Regions from separate parts of the Rhizobium sp. Root149 genome, predicted to be linked through region 1. Evidence: predicted binding sites of a transcription regulator. Region 1 holds the regulator's gene; the other holds the start of a gene.

What was found. Region 1 encodes LexA, which represses DNA repair genes until DNA is damaged. Its sites were predicted from a motif close to TGTTCNNNNTGTGTTCNG; they were not measured.
Region 2: a site for LexA is predicted at 4,330-4,347, ahead of radA (DNA repair protein RadA). Genes of this name have one in related genera too.

What each region holds. Positions count from the first base shown of each region.
Region 1 covers NZ_LMGD01000012.1:613,061-624,473, reverse strand. The annotation lists gene ASD54_RS09860 (pyruvate dehydrogenase complex E1 component subunit beta) at 1-204, opposite strand, end outside; gene pdhA (pyruvate dehydrogenase (acetyl-transferring) E1 component subunit alpha) at 220-1,266, opposite strand; gene ASD54_RS09850 (septum formation initiator family protein) at 1,412-1,729, opposite strand; gene eno (phosphopyruvate hydratase) at 1,877-3,151, opposite strand; gene kdsA (3-deoxy-8-phosphooctulonate synthase) at 3,263-4,114, opposite strand; gene ASD54_RS09835 (hypothetical protein) at 4,300-4,866, opposite strand; gene ASD54_RS09830 (VOC family protein) at 4,895-5,815, opposite strand; gene lexA (transcriptional repressor LexA) at 5,902-6,627, shown strand; gene ASD54_RS09820 (ComEC/Rec2 family competence protein) at 6,621-8,912, opposite strand; gene gltA (citrate synthase) at 9,424-10,713, shown strand; gene lpxB (lipid-A-disaccharide synthase) at 10,839-11,413, opposite strand, start outside.
Region 2 covers NZ_LMGD01000001.1:201,138-212,550, reverse strand. The annotation lists gene ASD54_RS01015 (SDR family NAD(P)-dependent oxidoreductase) at 1-506, opposite strand, end outside; gene purF (amidophosphoribosyltransferase) at 560-2,050, opposite strand; gene ASD54_RS01005 (CvpA family protein) at 2,182-2,763, opposite strand; gene radA (DNA repair protein RadA) at 2,887-4,287, opposite strand; gene alr (alanine racemase) at 4,388-5,554, opposite strand; gene ASD54_RS00990 (AraC family transcriptional regulator) at 5,636-6,493, shown strand; gene ASD54_RS00985 (AzlC family ABC transporter permease) at 6,559-7,260, shown strand; gene ASD54_RS00980 (AzlD domain-containing protein) at 7,257-7,559, shown strand; gene ASD54_RS00975 (replicative DNA helicase) at 7,602-9,098, opposite strand; gene ASD54_RS00970 (MarR family transcriptional regulator) at 9,480-9,935, shown strand; gene ASD54_RS00965 (MFS transporter) at 10,106-11,413, shown strand, end outside.

The sequences.
Region 1 (11,413 bases):
CACGTTTTCGGTACCGGCAGCAATCAGCAACTTGCCGATGACGCCCTCGTCGACAGCTTCCACTTCCATGGTCGCCTTGTCGGTCTCGATCTCGGCAATCACATCACCCGAGGTGACCTTGTCACCTTCGTTCTTGAGCCACTTCGACAGAGTGCCTTCTTCCATGGTCGGAGAGAGGGCGGGCATAAGGATATTGATAGGCATGGGTTCCCTCCCCGATTAGAGCAGAATGTCGGTGTAGAGCTCGGAAACATCCGGCTCCGGATCGCTCTGTGCGAAATCGGCGCTGTCTGCGACGATATCACGGACGTCCTTGTCGATCGCCTTCAACTCATCTTCGGTCGCCCAGCCTTTTTCGAGCAGGCGCGTGCGTACCTGCTCGATCGGATCGTGCTCGGAGCGCATCTTCTGGACTTCGTCCTTCGAACGATACTTCGCCGGGTCCGACATCGAGTGGCCGCGGTAGCGGTATGTCAGCATTTCGAGGATGATTGGGCCCTTGCCAGAGCGGCAATGTTCCATCGCCTCGTCGGCCGCAGCCTTGACGGCGCGAACATCCATGCCATCGACCTGATAACCGGGAATGCCGAAGGACGCACCACGCTGGGAGAAGTCCGTCTGCGCGGAAGCGCGCGCGACCGAGGTGCCCATGGCGTAGCGGTTGTTCTCGATCACGTAGATGACCGGCAGCTTCCACAGGTTGGCCATGTTGAAGCTTTCATAGACCTGACCCTGGTTGGCAGCGCCATCACCGAAGTAGGCGATCGAAACGTTGTCATTGCCGCGATACTTGTTGGCAAAGCCAAGACCTGTACCGAGAGAGACCTGCGCACCGACGATGCCGTGGCCGCCATAGAAATGCTTTTCCTTGGAGAACATGTGCATGGAGCCGCCCTTCCCCTTGGAATAGCCGCCCCGACGCCCCGTCAACTCTGCCATGACACCGCGTGCCGTCATGCCGGTTGCCAGCATATGACCGTGGTCGCGGTAACCGGTGATGACCTGGTCACCTTCCTTCATCGCCATCTGCATGCCGATGACGACAGCTTCCTGGCCGATGTAAAGGTGACAGAAACCGCCGATGAAGCCCATGCCATAAAGCTGGCCGGCCTTTTCCTCAAAGCGGCGGATGAGCAGCATCTCGCGATAGGCGCTCAGCTCGTCGTTCTTGTTGAATTCGGCGATGGTTCCGCCGTTGAAGTCTTTCTTTGCAGGCTTCGCAGCCGCCTTACGGACGGGTGCGGACGCGGATTGCTTCGGCGCCATTCATAACCTCCCTGCGCGTTTGTTTGGTTGCGCGTACCATAGGGAAGAATTCACGCCTCAGCAATGCCATAAATGCATGGCTCACATGATAATCAACTATCTGAAATCACTAAGAAAAAGTTGATTTAACCAATTTTAGGTTAATTCAGAAATAGCTGCGAAAAACGGTGATCTCGTCTTTGCGAGAAACATTGAGCTGGTATCGCGCAATTTCGTCCAGCATGTCTTTTTCCAGCGAACCGTCGCTCAACAGGCGAACCTGCCGTTCCAAAGCCTCCCGCTTTGCTACCAGCTTTTCAAGCGCAACAGCTCTCTCCACCCGAGTACGCTCGAATTTCTCCGTGGCGATCAGTCCAAGATCACCATGAATGGAATGATAACTGAAATAGGAGACGAAGGCGATGGTAATAGCGGGAAGGACCAAACGCCCCAGTTTTCGCTCTTTATGATGCTTGGTCCACATATCGATTTCCTGACACGCATTACGGTCTGCAGATTGCCAGAGTTTGCTTAATCAATCGTTGACCATGAATGTCAGCGGGACGCGGACAACAAAAAAGGCGGCAACCGCAATGGGTTGCCGCCTCGAAATCGTGACCGGAAGACCGAATTATGCGCGCAGGATCGAACGACCTGCGTAGGCCGCCTGCGGGCCCAGCATTTCTTCGATACGAATCAGCTGGTTGTACTTAGCAATACGGTCGGAACGTGAGAGCGAACCCGTCTTGATCTGTCCGCAGTTGGTCGCGACGGCGAGATCGGCAATCGTCGAATCCTCGGTTTCGCCAGAGCGGTGTGACATGACGGCAGTGTAGCCAGCCTTATGCGCCGTTTCCACAGCATCCAGAGTCTCGGTGAGTGAGCCGATCTGGTTGACCTTCACGAGGATTGAATTGGCAACGCCCATCTTGATGCCGTCACGCAGACGCGACGAGTTGGTGACGAACAGATCGTCTCCTACAAGCTGAACCTTGCTACCGATCTTGTCGGTCAGGTATTTCCAGCCGTTCCAGTCGTCTTCCGCCATGCCGTCTTCAATGGAAATGATCGGATACTTGGCGGCAAGCTCGGCCAGATAATCAGCCATAGCCTCCGGCTCGAGCGTGCGACCCTCGCCTTCCATGACGTATTTTCCGTCCTTGAAGAATTCAGTAGAAGCGCAGTCGAGTGCCAGCTGCATATCGTCGCCCGGACGATAGCCAGCCTTTTCGATCGACCTCATGATGAAATCGAGCGCTTCTGGTGCACTCTTGAGGCCGGGCGCGAAACCACCTTCGTCACCGACGTTGGTGTTGTGGCCCTGTGCCGACAGTTCCTTCTTGAGAACGTGGAAGACTTCGGAGCCCATGCGTACGGCGTCGCGGATGTTTTCCGCACCGACCGGCATGATCATGAATTCCTGGAAATCGATCGGATTGTCGGCATGCGCACCGCCGTTGATGATGTTCATCATTGGAACCGGCAGCAGGCGGGCGTTCGGGCCACCGACATAACGGAAGAGCGGCAGGCCAGAGGCTTCTGCAGCGGCCTTTGCAACGGCAAGCGAAACACCGAGGATAGCATTCGCACCGAGGCGAGATTTGTTCGGGGTGCCGTCGAGCTCACGCATCAGGTTATCGATGAGGATCTGGTTTTCAGCGTCGTGACCGCCAACAGCATCAAAAATCTCGCCGTTGACGGCTTCGACAGCCTTCTCGACACCCTTGCCGAGGTAACGCTTGCCACCGTCGCGAAGCTCGACCGCTTCATGTGCACCCGTGGATGCGCCGGAGGGAACAGCCGCACGGCCCATGCTGCCGTCTTCGAGGTGGACATCAACTTCAACGGTCGGGTTGCCACGGCTGTCGAGAATTTCGCGCGCGATAATGTCCGTAATAGCTGTCATAAGCTCATCCTGTGCTGTGCGGTGAAAGTATGTGCCTGTCTTACCCAACAAGGCAGAAAATACAATGGCACGCGTATGACAGCTCGATATTCAAGCTGCCATTGGGCGCCACTAAGCAGAACGCTTGGCTACGCCATCAAAGGCCATCAATGTTTCCAGCAAACGCGGAAGGTCCTGAAGCTTGACCATGTTCGGTCCGTCAGAAGGTGCATTGTCGGGATCCTGATGGCTTTCGATGAAGACGCCGGCAACACCGACGGCCACAGCGGCGCGCGCCAGTGTTTCGACGAATTCGCGCTGTCCGCCAGTGGAGCCACCCTGCCCGCCCGGCTGCTGAACGGAGTGGGTTGCATCGAAGATGACCGGCGAGCCCATGGCAGCCATGATGGGCAATGAACGCATGTCGGATACAAGCGTGTTATAGCCAAAAGAAGCGCCTCGTTCGCACAGCATGACGTTCGGATTACCGCTCTCCGTGAACTTGGCCTGCACGTTCTTCATATCCCAAGGGGCCAGGAACTGCCCTTTCTTCACATTGATCGCACGACCTGTCTTGGCTGCAGCAACGAGAAGATCCGTTTGCCTGCAAAGGAAAGCAGGAATCTGCAGAACATCGACGACCGGCGCGACCTCTGCACACTGCTCTTCGGTATGGATATCGGTCAGGACCGGAAAGCCAAACTCCTTCTTGAGGTCGCCGAAGACCTCAAGCGCCTTCTCCAGGCCGATACCCCGCTTGCCGGAAAGGGACGTCCGATTGGCCTTGTCGAAGGAGCTCTTGTAGACGAGCCCGATACCCAGCTTGTCAGTGATCTCCTTGATCGAACCTGCCATCATGAAGGCGTGGTCGCGGCTTTCCATCTGGCACGGCCCGCAAATGAGCGAGAGAGGCTTTGCATTGGAAAACTCGACGCGGGATTTGCCTTCGCCTACGGCAACCACGGAATTCGCGACAACACTCATAAGCTTATCCTTCCCGGCGTCAGCCGCTTGCTCGGCTTGAGGCGTCGGCAAATTGCTGAAAGCTTCAGGCCTTTTCGATTCGGGCATCGTACAGTCCGGATATCACCCAAGAATGGCACCGATGCGCTCGCGCGGTGCATAACAGTCGAGCGTGTAACTGTCACCACTGGAAATGGATGCCACTCTCACCTCGTTCGATCGAGCAGCAAATGGTGCGTATAGGTCTCGATAACGAAGCTGAAGGGCATCGAATCCGGCTTGTGCAGGACCGCGTGATGTCGAAGAACGAAGTACGGCATGGGTTCTGGTGGACACCAGAGGATTTCGCTCTGCAATGTTCTCCGAGTAAACTGTAAAGCCTGCACGACCCGGCCAAACGGCACATTTGTTTGAGCCAAACACTCTTTCATCTGGATGGTCAGCGCGTCTGGCCGATACCAGTTGTGAGCCTCGGAAAGAACCAGTCCATCGCGCATCAGCTGAACCTTGCGATACTCGATTTCTTCGCCGTCGCTTAACCCGAGAGCGGCCACAAAATAGGTTGGAGGCAATGCCACTATCGAGTCAACGCGCTTCGCATAGCTTCTCTCACGCAGCGAGAAACCTCGCAAATCGCACCAGACATCGAGTGCCTGTGTTGCGCTGTTATATTGCATGAGATGCTGATCAAGCTCTTCAACCCGGAGGAGCGACGCACCCTTCGCAGCCACGGTCGTTGATATCGGGAGCGTCTTGACTTGCGCAGGGTTCATCTCGCAACGACCTTGTCAATCGTAAACATCAGGCTTGGACAAATTCCACAATGCATCCCTGTCCTTGCGCCGGCGCGATGATAAGGCGCTCGCCGCTGCTCTCATGCGGAATTGATGCTTCTTGTAGCGCGGCGCGGGTTTCTGCAATGTTCCTGACGCGGAACCGAATGCCGATCCCGCGGAGACCTGTGGGATACCTTGGAGTGTGGTCTAATTCGGGGGCAATTTCCATCGCGACCTCGACGTCACAATTGCCCAGCGGGAACACATGCTTGTGATCCTTTGCCTGCGCGTGAACGCCAAGCATCGTTGCCAGATTTTCAATTCCCTTGGGCGCCTCTGCGGCGAGGAAGAGAGCGCCAAGTCCGAGCGCACCATTTCTATGCTCTACGGACGGCCCCGCAGTTGGTAATGCCGCATTCACTCGTTGGCACGTGAAAGCGAAGAAGCTCGAGGAATCGAGATCGGCAAAGGCCAGTCGAAAGCTGGCAACCGAAGCGCTACCGTTCTCATCAACGACCGTACGCGAAAAGTCCAGGCGATTCCCGGCGCTGATCCCGGATTGCCGGAAGCGTTCATCATCCGTCACCGCATCCGTCGAACGCAAAACAAAAGCAGAAAAACCTTCACGAGCTCCGGCTTGCCGAAACGTACGATCTTTTTCGACGAAGCAGTTTCCTGCAGTAATGCTCTGGCCTGCGAGAGCCTCATCTTGAACGGCAAGTGGCTCAAGATAGGTTCCGTCGCTGAAAAAGACACAGGCATTGGACGTGCCGAAAGGATGGAACGCGTCCGGCGCCACGGTAAAGCCAAGCTCCTGCCAACGCTTGCGCGCGCCAACCAGCGATTCGACCGGCAAGACCAGATGATCGATGTTCGGAGTAGTCAAAAAAGAAGCTCCTGTCGGTAACACGGCCTGCAACCCACCATTATCCATGTGTTTCTGCAAGCTATATTTGCCGTGAACCTCTTGCGGAACACATATGGAACAGATAGTGTCTGTTCTGGATTTGTTTCCCAACAGGATGACGACGCATGTTGACACGTAAACAGCAGGAACTGCTTCTTTTCATTCATGCACGGATGAAGGAGTCGGGCGTGCCGCCGTCATTTGACGAGATGAAAGATGCTCTGGATCTCGCCTCCAAGTCGGGAATTCACCGCTTGATCACTGCTCTTGAAGAAAGAGGCTTTATCCGTCGGCTGCCCAACCGCGCCCGGGCGCTGGAGGTTATCAAGCTGCCCGAGCCCTTCGGTGCAACGCCTGCGACACCCAAACGCGGCTTTTCGCCAAGCGTCATCGAGGGATCGCTTGGCAAAGTGCAGCCGCCTTCACCTGCTCCGGTGCAGTCAAAACCCGCAGAAGAGGATAGCCAGTCCGCATCGGTTCCTGTCATGGGGCGCATCGCCGCTGGCGTGCCGATCTCTGCGATTCAGAACAATACCCATGCCATCAGCGTTCCATTGGAAATGCTTGGGCCGGGAGAACACTACGCGCTCGAGGTCAAGGGTGATTCGATGATCGAGGCAGGGATCCTGGACGGCGACACCGTAATCATTCGAAACGGCACGACAGCCAGCCCCGGCGATATCGTCGTAGCACTTGTGGACGACGAGGAAGCGACGTTGAAGCGTTTTCGCCGCAAAGGCGCATCGATCGCGCTCGAAGCTGCGAACCCCGCTTACGAAACGCGCATCTTCCCGCCAGACCGTGTCAAGGTACAGGGCAAGCTGGTGGGCCTCATTCGGCGCTATCACTGAACCCGAAGTCGACGGATAGTCTCGTCGTCCAACGGCTGGAATGTGTTGGTTCGCCAGTCGTAGAGACGGTGCAACTGCCAAGGTCTTTCGTTGCCCTGAAGCGCAGACTCCAGCATCCAGGAACCTGGATGAGGCTGACCGTTAAACCAAATTTCAATGGAGCCTGTCTGCTTCAGTTTTGAACCCGTCAGGAGCAACGCACCAGAGCGGCATTGTGTAAAGGGCGAGCCGGATACGACGACGATGTCAGACTTATCGCACGCATATCCTGTGAGGCGTGTGTCACTCACGATCGTAACTCTGGCACCTGATGGACTGCGTCCGATGCAAATCAGATTTTTGACGCAAGAGAAGCGCGGCATTTGAAGCGGCGGCAAACGGTCTATTGCCAATGCTATGTCGATGAGCGCGATCTCTTTGCTCGTCAATACATGACGCGGTGTCTTCCCTGAAACCGTTCCTGTTACTGGCCCGTTTGATTCTGGTGCCGCCTCGCGCTTACCCAGATCTACCCTCGTCACGACCGGCATCACGAGTTCCTCAAGGCCCAGCGCGTTCTTCCATTGTTTGAATACGAACTCGGATGGTCTTTCCGTCGTGACGGATGCCGACGTCCCACTTAAGAGCGCCGCCATTCTTCCATCCTCTGCAATTATGAGATCGGGTCTGGACGGCTCCATCAGTCCGTTGACACACACTGAAGCCACAAGAATGACGAGGCCAAACCATCGCAGTCGTGTCCGCAAGAGCGAGAAGATGATGAGACCGGCGGTGGCAACAGGCAAAAGCCAGCTTGCGGCACGCCCCGTTTCTATATTTCCGCCCCAAGAGGCCACCTCCAGGGCCACCGCGATTACCAGCTTCAAGCCAAGAGACATGATCATGAAGAACGGTTGATCGAGCCCGAAGGGCATCAGAAGCATGCCGATGAGTCCCGAAGGCATGACAATGAGGGAGATGATGGGCATGGTCGCAAGATTGGCAGCGAGGCCATAGGCAGTCAGCTGATTGAAATGCGCAATGGAAAAGACCGCAGTTGCCAATCCTCCGATCAGGGATGTCATCAACGTCCCGCCCAGAACCCGAGAGACGCCGGACAAAAGGCTACGAAATGAAATGCCGGAAACGAGCGCCTGATCGGACTCATGAGCGCGATCAGCCCAGATGCGATAGCAGGCAAGCAGAGCAGCAGTCGCAGCAAACGACATCTGGAAACTGGCGCCCATGACACTGGATGGGTGAAGAACGATGATCACCAACGCCGCCAGGGCGATGTTGTGCATACTCAACGAAGGGCGGTTGAAGAGGATGGCAATCAGAAGAATCGCCATCATGATGTATGCTCGTTCAGCTGATACGCCGAAACCGGAGATGCAATAATAGGCCGTCACCATCAGAAGCGCACCGAATGCGCTGACTTTTTTGACAGGTAAACGCGCTGAAACGCCCGGCAGCATAACGAGCACGGTTCGTAGGCCGACAAAAAAGATTCCCGCAGCGAGCGCCATGTTCAGGCCGGATATGGCGACGATATGGGCTAGCCCAGATGATCTGAGAGCCTCCACGACCGTTGGCGAAATCGCTCGTCGCTCATCCGTTACGATGGCAGCCGCAAATGCCCCCTCATCGCCGGGATTAAGTTGCCGAATACGATCGCCAACATAGCTGCGCAATGCGAAGGCAAACTGCACGGCCTGCTGCCAAACCCCTATTGCTTCCCGAGCACCCAGTATCTCGGGGCTGCCGTAGAAAAAGCCCGTTACACCAATGCCGTCGAAATAGGCCGGAAAGCTGAAATCGCTCAAACCGGGAAGCGCCGGCCCTGACGGCGGCGTCAATCGCGCGCGCCCCCGCACGACAGCGCCGGTCTGCAAAGGGTCTGTCTTGCCGCGCACGATCAGCGCCACACGTTCAGGGGCGCGCTTCAGCTTCGGTCCAGAGGTCTCCAGGATGTTGAGGACGTAGCGCCAACGCTGGTCGCCGACAGCTTCGCGACGCTCGACAACTCCGGTCACAGTCGTCGTGACCGGGCTATCGAGAATGATTGTCGCAAGCCGGTCGGATTCGAATCTGGCGAGCAGCATCCCCCCTGCCAGAAGACCGGGAATGGCAGCAGCAAGTGACAGCTTTTGATAGCCCGCTCGCCCCAACAGACATGCCGCAGCAAGAAGGAGGCAGGCTGACCAGAGTTGGACCAAAGGAGGTTCAAACGGAAGTGCAAACCAGATTGCCGCACCGGTGCCCAGAGCGACGGGCAGAAAAAGGAAAACGTGTCCAAAAGACACCTCTTCGGCCCATATACGCTGGTACCAAGGTTTCTTGCTTTCAACAGCAGGCGGCGGCTTATAGCGGTCATTCGATGACGGACGCGTTGGGAGTTGTGGCGAGGCGGTCTTCTCCCGAGATGCATCGGCCAAGTGCACCCAGATTTGAGTCGCCTCTCTAGGGCGGCGAAAACGTAAGAATGCACGCCCAACAAGTGCCCGATCCACTATATGCTGCCTTGAAAATCGCTTGCTAAGTTAAATATGAAGGGCAGACTGCATGTGGTGAACGGGCGCGTCAATCGGCGTCAAACCAAACTTGTTGGCTAAATCTGTGTTGGATCGATTTAATTCAACATATTCGCGGGGCACCCTCTTTACTGTCTCGACGTGAGGTCGTTAAGCCCTACTTTCGCGGTGCACAAAACATCATGTCGAGCGCTTGGCAGGGGCTGCGAGATCATATAGCTAATTGCACAGCTTCAGTTTTTCCTGGCGCGTCCTGCGCCGTTCCGCCCATCGGAGGATCAGTATGACGGACACAAATGCACATCTTGGACTAGGCGATAAGAAGGTTGACCTTCCGGTGCGCAAGGGCACGATCGGGCCGGACGTTCTGGACATTGGCGCGCTCTACAAGAACACCGGCACCTTCACCTACGATCCCGGCTTTACGTCGACTGCATCCTGCGAATCCAAGATCACCTTCATCGATGGCGATGAAGGCGTACTTCTGCATCGCGGCTACCCGATCGAACAACTCGCAGAGCATGGCGACTTCCTGGAAACCTGCTACCTGCTGCTCTACGGCGAACTGCCAACAGCTGCTCAGAAGAAGGATTTCGACCACCGTGTAACCCATCACACGATGGTGCATGAGCAGATGAGCCGTTTCTTCACCGGCTTCCGCCGTGACGCTCACCCAATGGCCGTTATGGTCGGCACTGTTGGCGCCCTTTCCGCCTTTTATCACGACTCGACGGATATCACGGACCCGCATCAGCGTATGGTTGCATCTTTGCGCATGATCGCAAAGATGCCGACGATTGCTGCAATGGCCTATAAGTACCACATCGGCCAGCCCTTCGTGTATCCGCAAAACAATCTCGATTATGCCTCGAACTTCCTGCGTATGTGCTTTGCCGTACCGTGCGAGGAATACAAGGTTAACCCTGTTCTTGCCCGCGCCATGGACCGGATTTTCATCCTTCATGCCGATCACGAGCAGAACGCTTCGACCTCGACGGTTCGCCTCGCCGGTTCGTCTGGTGCTAACCCGTTCGCCTGTATCGCTGCTGGCATTGCTTGCCTCTGGGGTCCTGCACACGGTGGCGCGAACGAGGCAGCGCTCAACATGCTTCAGGAAATCGGCACTCCGGACCGTATTCCCGAATTCATCGCTCGCGCGAAGGACAAGAACGATCCGTTCCGCCTGATGGGCTTTGGACACCGCGTGTACAAGAACTACGATCCGCGCGCCAAGATCATGCAGAAGACCACGCATGAAGTGCTGGCGGAACTTGGCCATTCGGACGATCCGCTGCTGCAGGTCGCGATGGAACTGGAAAAGATCGCATTGACGGACGAGTACTTCATCGAGAAGAAGCTCTACCCGAACATCGACTTCTATTCCGGCATCACGCTGAAGGCCATGGGCTTCCCCACCACCATGTTTACCGTGCTCTTCGCACTGGCCCGTACAGTGGGCTGGATCGCTCAGTGGGCGGAAATGATCGAAGATCCGCAGCAGCGCATCGGTCGTCCGCGCCAGCTCTACACCGGCGCGCCGAAGCGCGACTACCTGCCGCTGTCCAAGCGCTGAACGGCGTATCTGACATGAGAAAAAGCCCGCCATTCGATCGAATGGCGGGCTTTTTTGTCATTGGAGCTTCTGATCTGAGGAACGAACGATGTGAAATTCCCGCGGAACTCCGACCCGGCACAAGGTCAAACAGGAAGCTTGTTTTGCTTTGCGAGCAGATCCAGTACAACCCTGGCTCCGGCGAGACCCGGAGGAGTGTCGGTCGCAAGCTTCGCCCAGACTTCGTCGAACCCGCTCTGCATTGCCCGCAATTGGGGCGTGTCGCGCGACAGCACCTCCGCCCAGCGCGCAAAGTAGCCAGGGCGTAAAAGATCATTCAGGTGTTCCGGAATGACAGGTTTGTCCGCGATGAGATTGGGCAAGGCGGCTGACCACACCTTGATCCGTGACAGAAACAGCTGCATCAACAGATCCGTCTTGTACATGGAAACGGTTGGGACACCGCACAGTGCAAGCTCCAGCGTCACGGTCCCAGAGGCGGCAAGAGCCATATCCGCCTTGGCAAAAGCGTCCCATTTCTCCTGCGGAGTCCGCGTGACCGTTGGCTTAACGCTCCAGCCCGCAAGCAGCGATTCGACGAGAGCATGTTGACGCGAAACCGTTGGAAGAAGAAAGGTCGCCGACGGATTGCGGCTACGGATGAGGTCGGCCGTGTCCTTGAGAATTGGCATCAGGCCCTTGATCTCGGTGGACCGCGACC
Region 2 (11,413 bases), on a different contig from region 1:
CGCCCCAGCATTTCGACAGCCGCCTTGCTGGTGGCATAGGCACCCCAAAAGGCACGAGCATCATTGGCAACGCCAGAGGAAAGCAGCAGTGCACGCCCGGCATCCGACTTCAAAAGAAGCGGTTCGACCGAGCGAATGAGCCGCCATGTCGCAGTGACGTTGGTCAGCATGACCTTCTCGAAGACCTTTGCTTCGACATGGCCGAGTGGGGAAATGACGCCCAGAATACCGGCGTTGGCGACCAGAATGTCCAGCTTGCCCCAGCGTTCGAAAATCGAAGCGCCCAGCCGGTCGATTGCTTGCATGTCTGTGATGTCGAAGGGAACGAGGGTCGCCGTGCCGCCTGCCGCCTGAATGGCGTCGTCCAGTTCTTCAAGGCCGCCCACCGTGCGTGCACAGGCAATCACATGCGCACCGGCTTTGGCGAGCGCCAGTGCCGTGAAATAGCCGATACCACGCGACGCGCCGGTGACCAGCGCGATCCTGCCCTTCAAGTCAATGCTCATATCCGTCCCACTATGAATGATCCGGCAGAGGCGATCCGCTCTGCCGGATTGTCTCAGCCGTTGCTGGCGAGAACCGAAACCTTCCGTCCCATCGTCTCGGCTGCTTTGTCAAGCAGGCGCGTCGGATAGTCGCCGGTAAAGTAGTGGTCGGTAAATTGCGGACGGGCCGGGTTGCGGTCTTCACCGCCAACGGCACGATAGAGACCGTTGATGGAAAGGAACTGCAGGCTGTCTGCGCCGATATAGCGGCACATGGCTTCCACGCCGTCGTATTGATTTGCCAGAAGCTTTTCCGCATCTGGCGTATCGATGCCGTAGAAATCCGGATGGAAAATCATCGGGCTGGCAACACGCAAGTGCACTTCCTTGGCGCCGGCATCGCGGATCATCTGCACGATCTTCAGCGACGTCGTGCCGCGAACGATGGAATCATCCACCAGCACGACCCGCTTGCCTTCGATCATCGCCCGATTGGCCGAATGCTTCAGCTTCACGCCGAAGGCGCGGATCTGCTGCGTCGGTTCGATGAATGTACGGCCGACATAATGATTGCGGATGATGCCGTATTCGAATGGAATGCCGCTTTCCTGCGCATAGCCGAGTGCCGCTGGTGTGCCGCCATCCGGCACGGGCACCACGACATCAGCCTCGACCGGCGCTTCCTTGGCGAGATTGATGCCCATGTTCTTGCGGGCGACATAGACGCTGCGACCGCCGACGACCGAATCCGGACGGGCGAAATAAACGTATTCGAACAGGCAGAGGCGTTCCGGCTGCGCTGTCGGAGACTTGCGCGAATCGATCTCGATCGAGCCATCCGGCTGGATTTCGCAAATGATGATCTCGCCGTTCTCGACGTCACGGACATATTTCGCGCCGATGATATCGAGCGCACAGGTTTCCGAGCAGAAGATCGGCTTGCCGTCGAGTTCACCCATGACCAGCGGACGGATGCCCGTGGGGTCGCGTGCGGCAATCAGCTTCGTGCGGGTTAGCGCCAGCATCGAATAGCCGCCTTCCATCTGGCGGATCGCATCGATGAAGCGATCTGTCGTGGATGTATAGCGGGAGCGGGCGATGAGGTGCAGAACCACTTCCGTATCGGACGTGGACTGACAGATGGCCCCACCGGCGATCAACTGGCGACGCAGGGTCAGGCCATTGGTGAAATTGCCGTTATGGGCGACCGCAATGCCGCCGACTTCGAGTTCTGCAAACAGCGGTTGTACGTTGCGCAGAGCAACTTCGCCGGTCGTCGAATAGCGCGTGTGGCCAATCGCCATGTCGCCCGGCAGTTTCGCCAGCGTTGCGGGGTTGGTGTAGTGGTCTCCCACCAGACCCATATGCTTTTCAGTATGGAACTGTGTTCCATCGAAGCACACGATACCCGCTGCTTCCTGACCACGATGCTGCAAGGCATGCAGGCCGAGGGCTGTCAGTGTTGCTGCATCGGGATGACCGAGAATACCAAACACGCCGCATTCTTCATGCAGGGTGTCACCATCAAGATCATGGAATGCGTCATGCGAAACCGGCTGATTCATCTGCAGGTCCTTGCCAACTCAGAAAAAACTGAAAGAGGCCGGTAGGGTTCGCAAGGAACATCATCCGGCCTTCTGTCATGGGGTTGTAACACAAATGGAGGCGTTTGGCTTCCCTCGGTAGTCCAGGTTCGTCAATTATTTGTAACAGGTGTGTTCGGAGCTTCGTCAGACGGAGCCGCCTCATTACCCTTCGCCTCGCCACGTCCCAGGATGCGCGCGCGGATCTGAGGTTCGATATCCGTTGGCAGAACGGTCTCAAGCCGCGCAACGAGCGTATCCAGGAACGGCTTGGACTTGGCTTGCGTAACCCAGGCAGGTTGCGACCTGACATCGACCAGCCAGTTCCAGAAGGCGACGGCAACGACGAGCAGCAAAATGCCGCGCGCTGCCCCAAACAAGAAGCCGAGCGTGCGATCCAGCGCGCCGATGCGGCTGTCGATGATGAAATCGGCAATGCGTGTCGTAATGAAAGTGATGATGATCAGCGCAACAAGAAAGATGACGCCTGCGGACCCGGCAAGAGCGATACGGTCGTCGGCTGTATAATTCTTGGCATAGGGCAAGAGCAGCGGGTGCAGATAATAGGCTGCAGCGATGGAGCCGGCCCAGCTTGCGATGGACAGCACTTCGCGGGAAAAGCCGCGAACCATGGCGAGAACCGCCGAAAACAGCGTGACGCCAAGAACAATGCCGTCAAAAATCGTGATGGGCATAGATGATCTACTCCAAGACTGATCGGTCCCGCGGCGGGGATGCATGATGTGGCCTTAGCGGAACTCCGCAGAAAGGCAAGAATTTTGCGCATCTCTTACAACAGTGGCGACGCCGGGGGAAGATCAATCCTCATCTGTCTGCTTGCCGAGCTTGCGCGCGGAGCCTGCAATCTGCACCACGAGATCGGGTAGCCCCTCGATTTCGGTCAGGCCTTTGCGACCCTTCGGCAGTTCGGCAGAGGATGAAGGCAGTGTCGCGCGTGCAAAACCAAGCTTTTCCGCTTCCTTCAGACGTTGCGCGGTTTGTGAAACAGGACGCACCGCTCCCGAAAGGCTCACCTCACCGAAGAAGACCGAATCGACGGGCAAGGGCGTGCTGGCAAGCGACGATACGAGGGCCGCGGCCACGGCAACATCCGCAGCCGGTTCGCTGATCCTGTATCCACCCGCCACATTCAGATAGACATCGTGCTGTCCGAGCCTAACGCCACAATGCGCCTCCAGAACCGCCAGGATCATGGCGAGACGGGAGCCATCCCATCCGACCACTGCACGGCGCGCCGTGCCAAGCGACGTTGGCGCCACGAGGGCCTGAACCTCAACCAGAACTGGACGCGTTCCCTCCATTCCGGCAAACACAGCGGCTCCGGGGGCCTTGGTATTGCGTTCGCCCAGGAAAAGTTCGGATGGGTTTGTCACTTCCCGCAGGCCCTTATCGGACATTTCGAAGACGCCGATCTCGTCGGTCGGTCCGAAGCGGTTCTTCACCGTCCGCAGGATCCGGTAGTGGTGGCCGCGATCGCCTTCGAAATAGAGAACGGCGTCCACCATGTGCTCCACAACGCGCGGTCCGGCAATCTGACCCTCCTTGGTCACATGGCCCACCAGAACCATAGCGGCACCGGTCTGCTTGGCAAACCGGATCATGGCCTGAACACCCGTGCGCACCTGCGTCACAGTACCGGGTGCCGAATCGACAATGTCGCTCCACAGTGTCTGGATGGAATCGATGATGACGAGGTCTGGCCGCTTGCCCTCGGCAAGCGTGGCGAGGATATCTTCCACATTGGTTTCGGCAGCCAGAAGCACATCGGTGGACGCCGCCCCAAGGCGTTGCGCCCGAAGCCTCACCTGCGCCACGGCCTCTTCCCCCGAAACATAGATGATTCGGTGCCCGCGTCTGGAGAGGGCCGCGGCGGCCTGCATGAGCAGGGTGGATTTGCCGATGCCGGGATCGCCGCCCACCAGCACCGCAGAGCCCCTCACGAAACCGCCGCCAGTCACGCGGTCAAGCTCGCTGATGCCCGTTTGAACGCGAGGCGCTTCTTCGGTCTCCCCGGAAAGCGTCGTCAGTGCAACGGCGCGGCCCTTCTTGGGTGTCTTGCCCGGACCCCCGCCGATGCCGCCGAGCGGATCATCCTCGATGATCGTGTTCCATTCGCCGCATCCATCGCACTTCCCGGCCCAGCGCGTGTGCACCGTGCCGCAGTTCTGGCAGACGAATTGGGTTTTTGCCTTGGCCATGACTATCCAATGCTTGAAGGCCTCGGAATTCACGGCCCATTTTGATCATGTTTTGTTCTCGTATCCTCTTGGCAACAAGTTTGCAAGAGGATCGGACAACTCAGACTTCGTCGCCGGTGTATCGACGCTCATAGCGCAGGCCGAAACCTGTCAGGAGTTCGTAGCCAATGGTGCCGCCTGCTTCTGCAACGTCATCCAGTGGCATGTTCGGCCCGACAAGTTCGACATAATCGCCGGTTCGCAGAGCTCCGCTGGGTAGATCCGTCGCATCGAAGACCGTCAGATCCATCGTGATACGCCCAAGGACCGGCAACTTGTACCCGTCAAACGCGGCGGCAGCACCGCCTGCTGTTCCGTTGCGCAAGGGAACGCCTGAGCCTGATAGCGAACGCATATAGCCGTCTGCATATCCAACGGAAGCAACAGCAAGCCGGCTGTCACGAAGAAGCCGGTGCGTACCGCCATAGCTCACTGTCTCGCCTGCTTTTGCATCGCGGATCTGCACAATGCGGGCCTCCGCCGTCGCCACGGTCCTTAGAGGTCGGTCCATCGCCAGCGAGGCCTTGCCTCCGTAAAGTGCTATTCCGGGTCGCGTGAGATCGAAGTGGTAACGTGGTCCGAGGAAAATTCCGGCCGACGCCGAGAGGCTTGATTCAACACCTTCGAAAGCAGCGCTAACCTGCTGGAAAAGATCAAGCTGGTTGCGTGTCGTCTCCGCATCGGCGGCATCGGCTGTGTGCAGGTGAGATAGCACGAGGACCGGATCGAAACTCGTCGGGCGAGAAACATCCTGCGCCAGGGCCATCGCGTCGTCAAAGGAAAGCCCGAGCCGGTTGAAGCCGGTATCTACCTGCACCGCGCAGGGATAGGCGCCCACCTCGGCAATCACCGACATCCAATGCGTCATCTGCTCTTCAGAGGCGAGAACGGGCACCAGGTCGTTCTCCAGAAACAGGCGCTCCTGTCCGGGCCAGATCCCTGATAAAACGAAGATCCTGGCATCGGGCGCATAGGCACGAAGTGTTGCGCCTTCGGAAGCGGCGGCCACGAAGAAGTCCCGCGCCCCGGCTTCGTAGAGTGTCAGACCGCAGTCTTCGATGCCGAGACCGTAGGCATCGGCCTTCACCACGGCGCCGGTTCTTGCGCGACCGGAGCGTTTGGAAAGCTCGACCCAGTTCTCGGCCAAAGCCGTCAGGTCGACGGTCAGGCGCACCGGCGCAATGTCAAACGGATCGGCTTCTTCGATCAGCGGCTCGGTGTCGGGCATTCTTGGATCCTTCTGCTACGTCCTGCGGACCCTATCACTTTTGTTCAAGACGATCATAACGAACACGTCTATTCTGCAGTCATGCACAATGTTTCGCAGCAGCAAGCCGCCGAGGCAACGCCTGTATCGGGAACGGAAAGAACACGCTTCTGGCGGGCAAGGCACTTTCGTGACATGGAGTGCCTGACCGCCTCCTTCATCACGCATGAATTTTCTCCGCACTCGCATGATACGTTTTCGATCGGTGCCATAGAAAACGGATGTCAGGTCGCTAACATTCGGGGAGAGCGGGAAGCAACGGGTCCGGGCGCCTTGTACCTCATCAATCCCGGCGAGATTCATGACGGCCAGCCAGGCGGACCGGAGGGCTACCGCTACCGGATGATCTACCCGGATACGGCGCTTCTGGTCGATATCATAGAGGATATGACAGGGCGTGCCTTTCACGGATCTCCTAGTTTTTCCCGGCAGTTGCTGACAGATGCACCACTGGCTGCAGCCTTCAATCGCGCCCATCGCGCCGTGGAAGAAGAGACAGGGCTTGCCGGAGAGCAGGGCATGTATGGGGTGCTCGCCAACATGTTCAAGAGACATGGCAGCGCCATCATCCATCTGCCGGAATACAGTGAACCGGTCGCCATGCGCCGGGTGCGAGACTATATCGCCCAGAATTTCGATCAGGATATCGGGCTTGAAGTCTTGGCCCGCATTGCCGGCCTCAGCCGCGCCCATATGATCCGTGCCTTTCGCAAGCATTATTTCATTACGCCGCATGCCTATCAGACCGATCTCCGGATCCGGCATGCGCGTCATTTGCTGCGAGAGGGAGCAACCCCGTCGGATACGGCCCTTGCCTGTGGATTTGCCGACCAGGCGCACCTGACCCGTCACTTCAAAGCCCGCACAGGCCTCACCCCAGCTGTCTTCAGGGCCGGTTGAACATCACTTTCGTTCAAGACCGATTGATACGTGATGGCTAAAGCCTCTTTCGAATGGAGGCATCGATGCATCATCAATCGCGCCGGGCAGAGTTTTCTGCAGGCATCAAATCAATTCTCCCTCTTGTGCTGGCTGCCCTGCCGATCGGCTTCGTATTCGGCACGGTCGCAAGCGGCAACGGGCTCTCTCCGCTCGAAACGACCTTGATGAGCGCGCTCGTTTTCGCAGGCGGATCGCAATTCGTGGCGTTGGATCTGTGGCAGCATCCGGCGTCCTGGAGCGCGCTTGGCCTTGCCGCGCTTCTGGTCAATCTGCGCCATATCCTCATGGGCGCATCCTTCGCGCGGAGCCTCGGACTTTTCAGGATCTGGCAAAAAATACCGGCCTTGCTGGTGATGGCGGATGAAAACTGGGCACTGGCGGAAGCGCGTGCCAACAGGCAGGCTTTGACGCCAGCCTTCTATCTTGGTCTCGCGCTGCCCTTCTATCTGGGCTGGATCATGGCAAGTCTCAGTGGCGCCCTGTTTGGCACACTTCTGGGAGATCTTGCCGTCTATGGCCTGGACTTCGCATTCCCTGCCGTTTTCATCGTGCTGCTGATGGGCTTCTGGAAGGGTCGGCAGACGGGGCTGGTGCTCCTTGCCAGCGCCTCGGCCTCGCTTGTCGTTCACACGCTTGTTCCGGGTGCCTGGTATATCGCCGCCGGTGCATTGGCCGGATTGGCAGCGGCGCTCATGCCGGATCGCAGGGCGGAGGTGCGGGCATGACGCTCGAGCCATCGACCCTTGCCGCCATACTCGCCATGATGCTGGCGACTGTTTTCACCCGCTTGTTCGGCGCGTTTCTGATAGGCCGGATGAGCCTTTCAACCCGAACTGAAAAAGCGCTGAAAACGGTTCCGCCCGCTGTCTTGATGGCAGTGGTTGCGCCAACAGCCTTGGCAACCGGCATCGCGGAATCCGTTGCCTGCGGTGTCACCGCCCTTGCAGCCCTCCGCCTGCCGCTTCTTCCAGCCGCGGTGGCAGGGGTCTTGACCGTTGCCGGTATGAGAGCCGTCGGCCTTTAACGAAAACGCCCCGCTTGTGATCGGGGCGCTCATCTTGAAGCATCAGTGCTCTTCGTACTGGATGAAACTCGGGTCAGCCAGATCAGCAAAGCGCGTGAACTCGGACTGGAAGGCGAGCTTGACCGTGCCGGTCGGTCCGTGACGCTGCTTGGCAATGATCACGTCGGCCGTGCCCTTCACTTTCTCCATCTGTTGTTCCCACTCAGGGTATTTAGGGTCGCTGATGTCGCGTGGCTCCATGTTCTTCACATAGTATTCTTCGCGGAATACGAAGAGAACCACGTCGGCATCCTGCTCGATCGAGCCGGATTCACGGAGGTCTGAAAGCTGCGGACGTTTGTCTTCGCGGCTTTCCACCTGACGCGAGAGCTGCGAAAGCGCAATGATCGGCACATTCAGTTCCTTGCCGAGCGCTTTCAGGCCGGTCGTAATCTGCGTCACTTCCTGCACGCGGTTTTCGCCGGATTTGCCGGAGCCGGTCATCAGCTGGATATAGTCCACCACCAGAACATCAAGTCCACGCTGGCGCTTCAGGCGTCGGGCGCGAGCGGAAAGCTGCGCGATGGAAATACCACCGGTCTGGTCGATGAACAGCGGCACCTTCTGCATCATCTGGCTGCAGGCAACCAGCTTTTCGAAATCCGCCTCGGTGATGTCACCACGACGAATCTTCGAGGAGGAAACCTCGGTCTGTTCGGAGATGATACGCGTGGCCAGCTGTTCGGAGGACATTTCAAGCGAATAGAAGCCCACAACGCCGCCATTCTTGGCTTTGAAAGAGCCATCGGGAAGCACTTCCGGCTCATAGGCTGCCGCAATATTGTAGGCAATATTCGTGGCCAGAGAGGTTTTACCCATGCCGGGGCGTCCGGCGAGAACGATCAAGTCAGACCTTTGCAGCCCGCCCATCTTCGCATCCAGCGACATGATACCGGTTGAGATGCCGGACAAGTGGCCATCGCGCTCGAACGCGGTGCCAGCCATGTCGATGGCCTGGGCCACGGCATCGGAAAAGGTCTGGAATCCGCCATCGTAGCGACCCGTTTCCGCAAGCTCGAACAGGCGACGCTCGGTATCCTCGATCTGCGTCTGCGGCGGCATGTCGAGCGGCGCGTCATAGGCGATGTTCACCATGTCCTCGCCGATGGTGATCAGCGCGCGACGCAGAGCCAGATCGTAGATCGCGCGGCCATAGTCTTCCGCGTTGATGATGGTGACGGCTTCCCCGGCCAGACGACCGAGATATTGTGCCAGCGTCAGATCGCCTACCTTGGTTTCGGCGGGAAGAAAGGTCTTGATCGTCACCGGATGGGCGATCTTGCCCATGCGTATGATGTCGCCTGCAACCTCGAAAATCTTCCGGTGCAGCGGTTCATGGAAATGACCCGGCTTCAAAAAGTCGGAAACGCGATAATAGGCGTCATTATTGACCAGGATCGCGCCCAGCAGAGCCTGTTCTGCCTCAAGATTGCTTGGGGCTTCGCGGTAGTGAGGCTCGTTAGAGAGAGCGGGCGCAAGTTTGCGCGCGGCTTCGTTCATCGTTTCGATCCAATCATGATCATGTTCGGTATGCTGCCACTTTACCTGTCCCGGAGGGAGATAACAGACGCCAGCGCATAACTCACATCGATTCACAGCCCTCAACCGCCGAATGACGGAAAAGCGTGAGTGATGCGAGTTTTCCGTTGACTGTGCTTTTCCCCGAATCAGGTCGCGGAGGCCACATTATAGAGATCTCTTTTCCCCGGTGCAGATGCCGGTTGCATCTTTTGCAAAACTTGGTGAACGCGCGCATGGGACGTCTTTGATGTCTGTCAAATTTGCATAGCTGCGTCCTGACATGAATTATTGAATATCATTATGCTCTGACATACGTAGGCTATAAATTATTAGTAACCTAATCATCAGGGATCAATAACAATGTCGCGTCATACGATCAATGAGCGGTTGTTCGACGAGATGTCGGCCTTCAACAGGCGGCTGCGTGCGATGTTCGACATGCGAACGCGCGAGACGGGCCTGACATTGACGCGGGCGAGAGCGCTTTTTGCGCTGAGCCGACGGGGTCATCTTTCGCAAAAGGATCTGGCGCAGGAACTCGAAATCGAGACGCCAACACTGGTTCGCGTGCTTGACGGCATGGAGAAGCAGAACCTGATCGAACGACGCGCTGGTGAGGGTGACCGACGAGTCAAGGAGATCCATGTAACCGCGGAAGGAGAGATTGCCGGACGTGCGGTTCAGACCCTGGCGCGCGATCTGAGGGCACGGCTTGTGGAAAACATTTCGCCTGAGGATCTGGAAGTCACTCTGCGCGTTCTCTTGCAACTCAACCGGAACCTTGCCGTTTCGAGCGTCGAGGAGCAGCGTTTATGAGCAGTGTCAGTGCAACGATGGAACGTCAGGCGGACACGCGCGAACCCGTCAGCGAACCCTCGCCGACGCCGGTTGGCTTTCTGTCTTCCACCTTTCGTCCGCGCCAGCCTGTGCCGGTTGAAGAGCGACCGGTATGGTTGACGCTTGCCTATATCTTTTCCGGGCTTCTAATGTTCCTGACCCAGGGTCTGGGTATGAACATTGTTACCGCCAATATCTATCAGTTGCAGGGAACCTTCTCGGCAACAATTGCGGAAGTTGCCGCCCTGTCTGCGGCATACATGGCGCCCTATGCCAGCCTTTCGCTCGCGCTCTTCAAGATCCGTGTGCAGTACGGTCTGCGTCCCTTTGCCGAACTGAGCATCGCCGCCTTTGTTCTGGCCTCCTGCCTCAATCTTTTCGTGACTGACTTCCATTCGGCGCTCGTCGTCCGGTTTGTCAGCGGTATGGCGGCTGCTCCGCTGTCGTCTCTCGGCTTTCTCTACATTCTGGAAGCATTCCCTGTGCAGAAGAAGCTGACAGTCGGCCTCAGCATTGCCCTGACTGGAACCCTGCTCGCAGCGCCCGTTGCGCGGATCATTTCTCCGGTCCTGATGGATATTGATGGCTACCAGACGCTCTATACGATGGAGCTGGGCCTTGCCTTGCTGGCTCTGCCGCTGATTTTCGTTCTGCCTCTCACAGCGCCGCCTCGCGTCAAGGCAATCGAACGCATGGATGTCTTCACCTATATGCTTCTGGCAGTCGGTCTTGGCTCTTTCGCCGTCTTCTTCACGCTGGGTCGCTTCTATTGGTGGTTTGAGGCCCCATGGCTCGGCATCCTGCTGGCGACCAGCATTGCGACGCTGACGGTCTTTGCCATGATCGAACTGCGCCGGACCAATCCGTTGCTCGATCTGCGCTGGATCTTCTCCTGGCAGAATCTGCATCTGGCGGCCGTGTTGATCATCTTCCGCACGGTCACGGCGGAACAATCCAGCACCATGGTCGGCTTCCTGCAGCAGCTTGGAATCCAGAACGACCAGATGGGTGTTCTCTTTGGCTACATCCTTCTTGCCTCGCTTGTCGGCGGTGCGGTCTGCGCATTCCTGATGTCACGGCAATATCTGGGCACCGCCCACGTAATCGCGCTTGCCATGATTGCGATCGGCGCATTCCTGGACAGCCAGTCGACGAACCTCACCAGACCGGAACAGTTCTATGTCAGCCAGTCCATGATCGCCTTCGGCGCAGCCATGTTCCTCCCTCCCGTCATGGCGCGTGGCTTTGCTGCGGCCATTCAGAAAGGGGCTCCCTATCTGGTCAATTTCATCGCAATCTTTCTTTTCACCCAGATCAGTGGATCGGTCATCGCCACGGGTCTGCTCGGCACCTTCGTGACAATACGTGAGAAGTTTCACTCCAACATGCTGGTTGAGAACATTCTTCTCGCCGACCCGGATGTTGCACAGAGAGTCGCCCAGCTGTCCGCGGGCTAT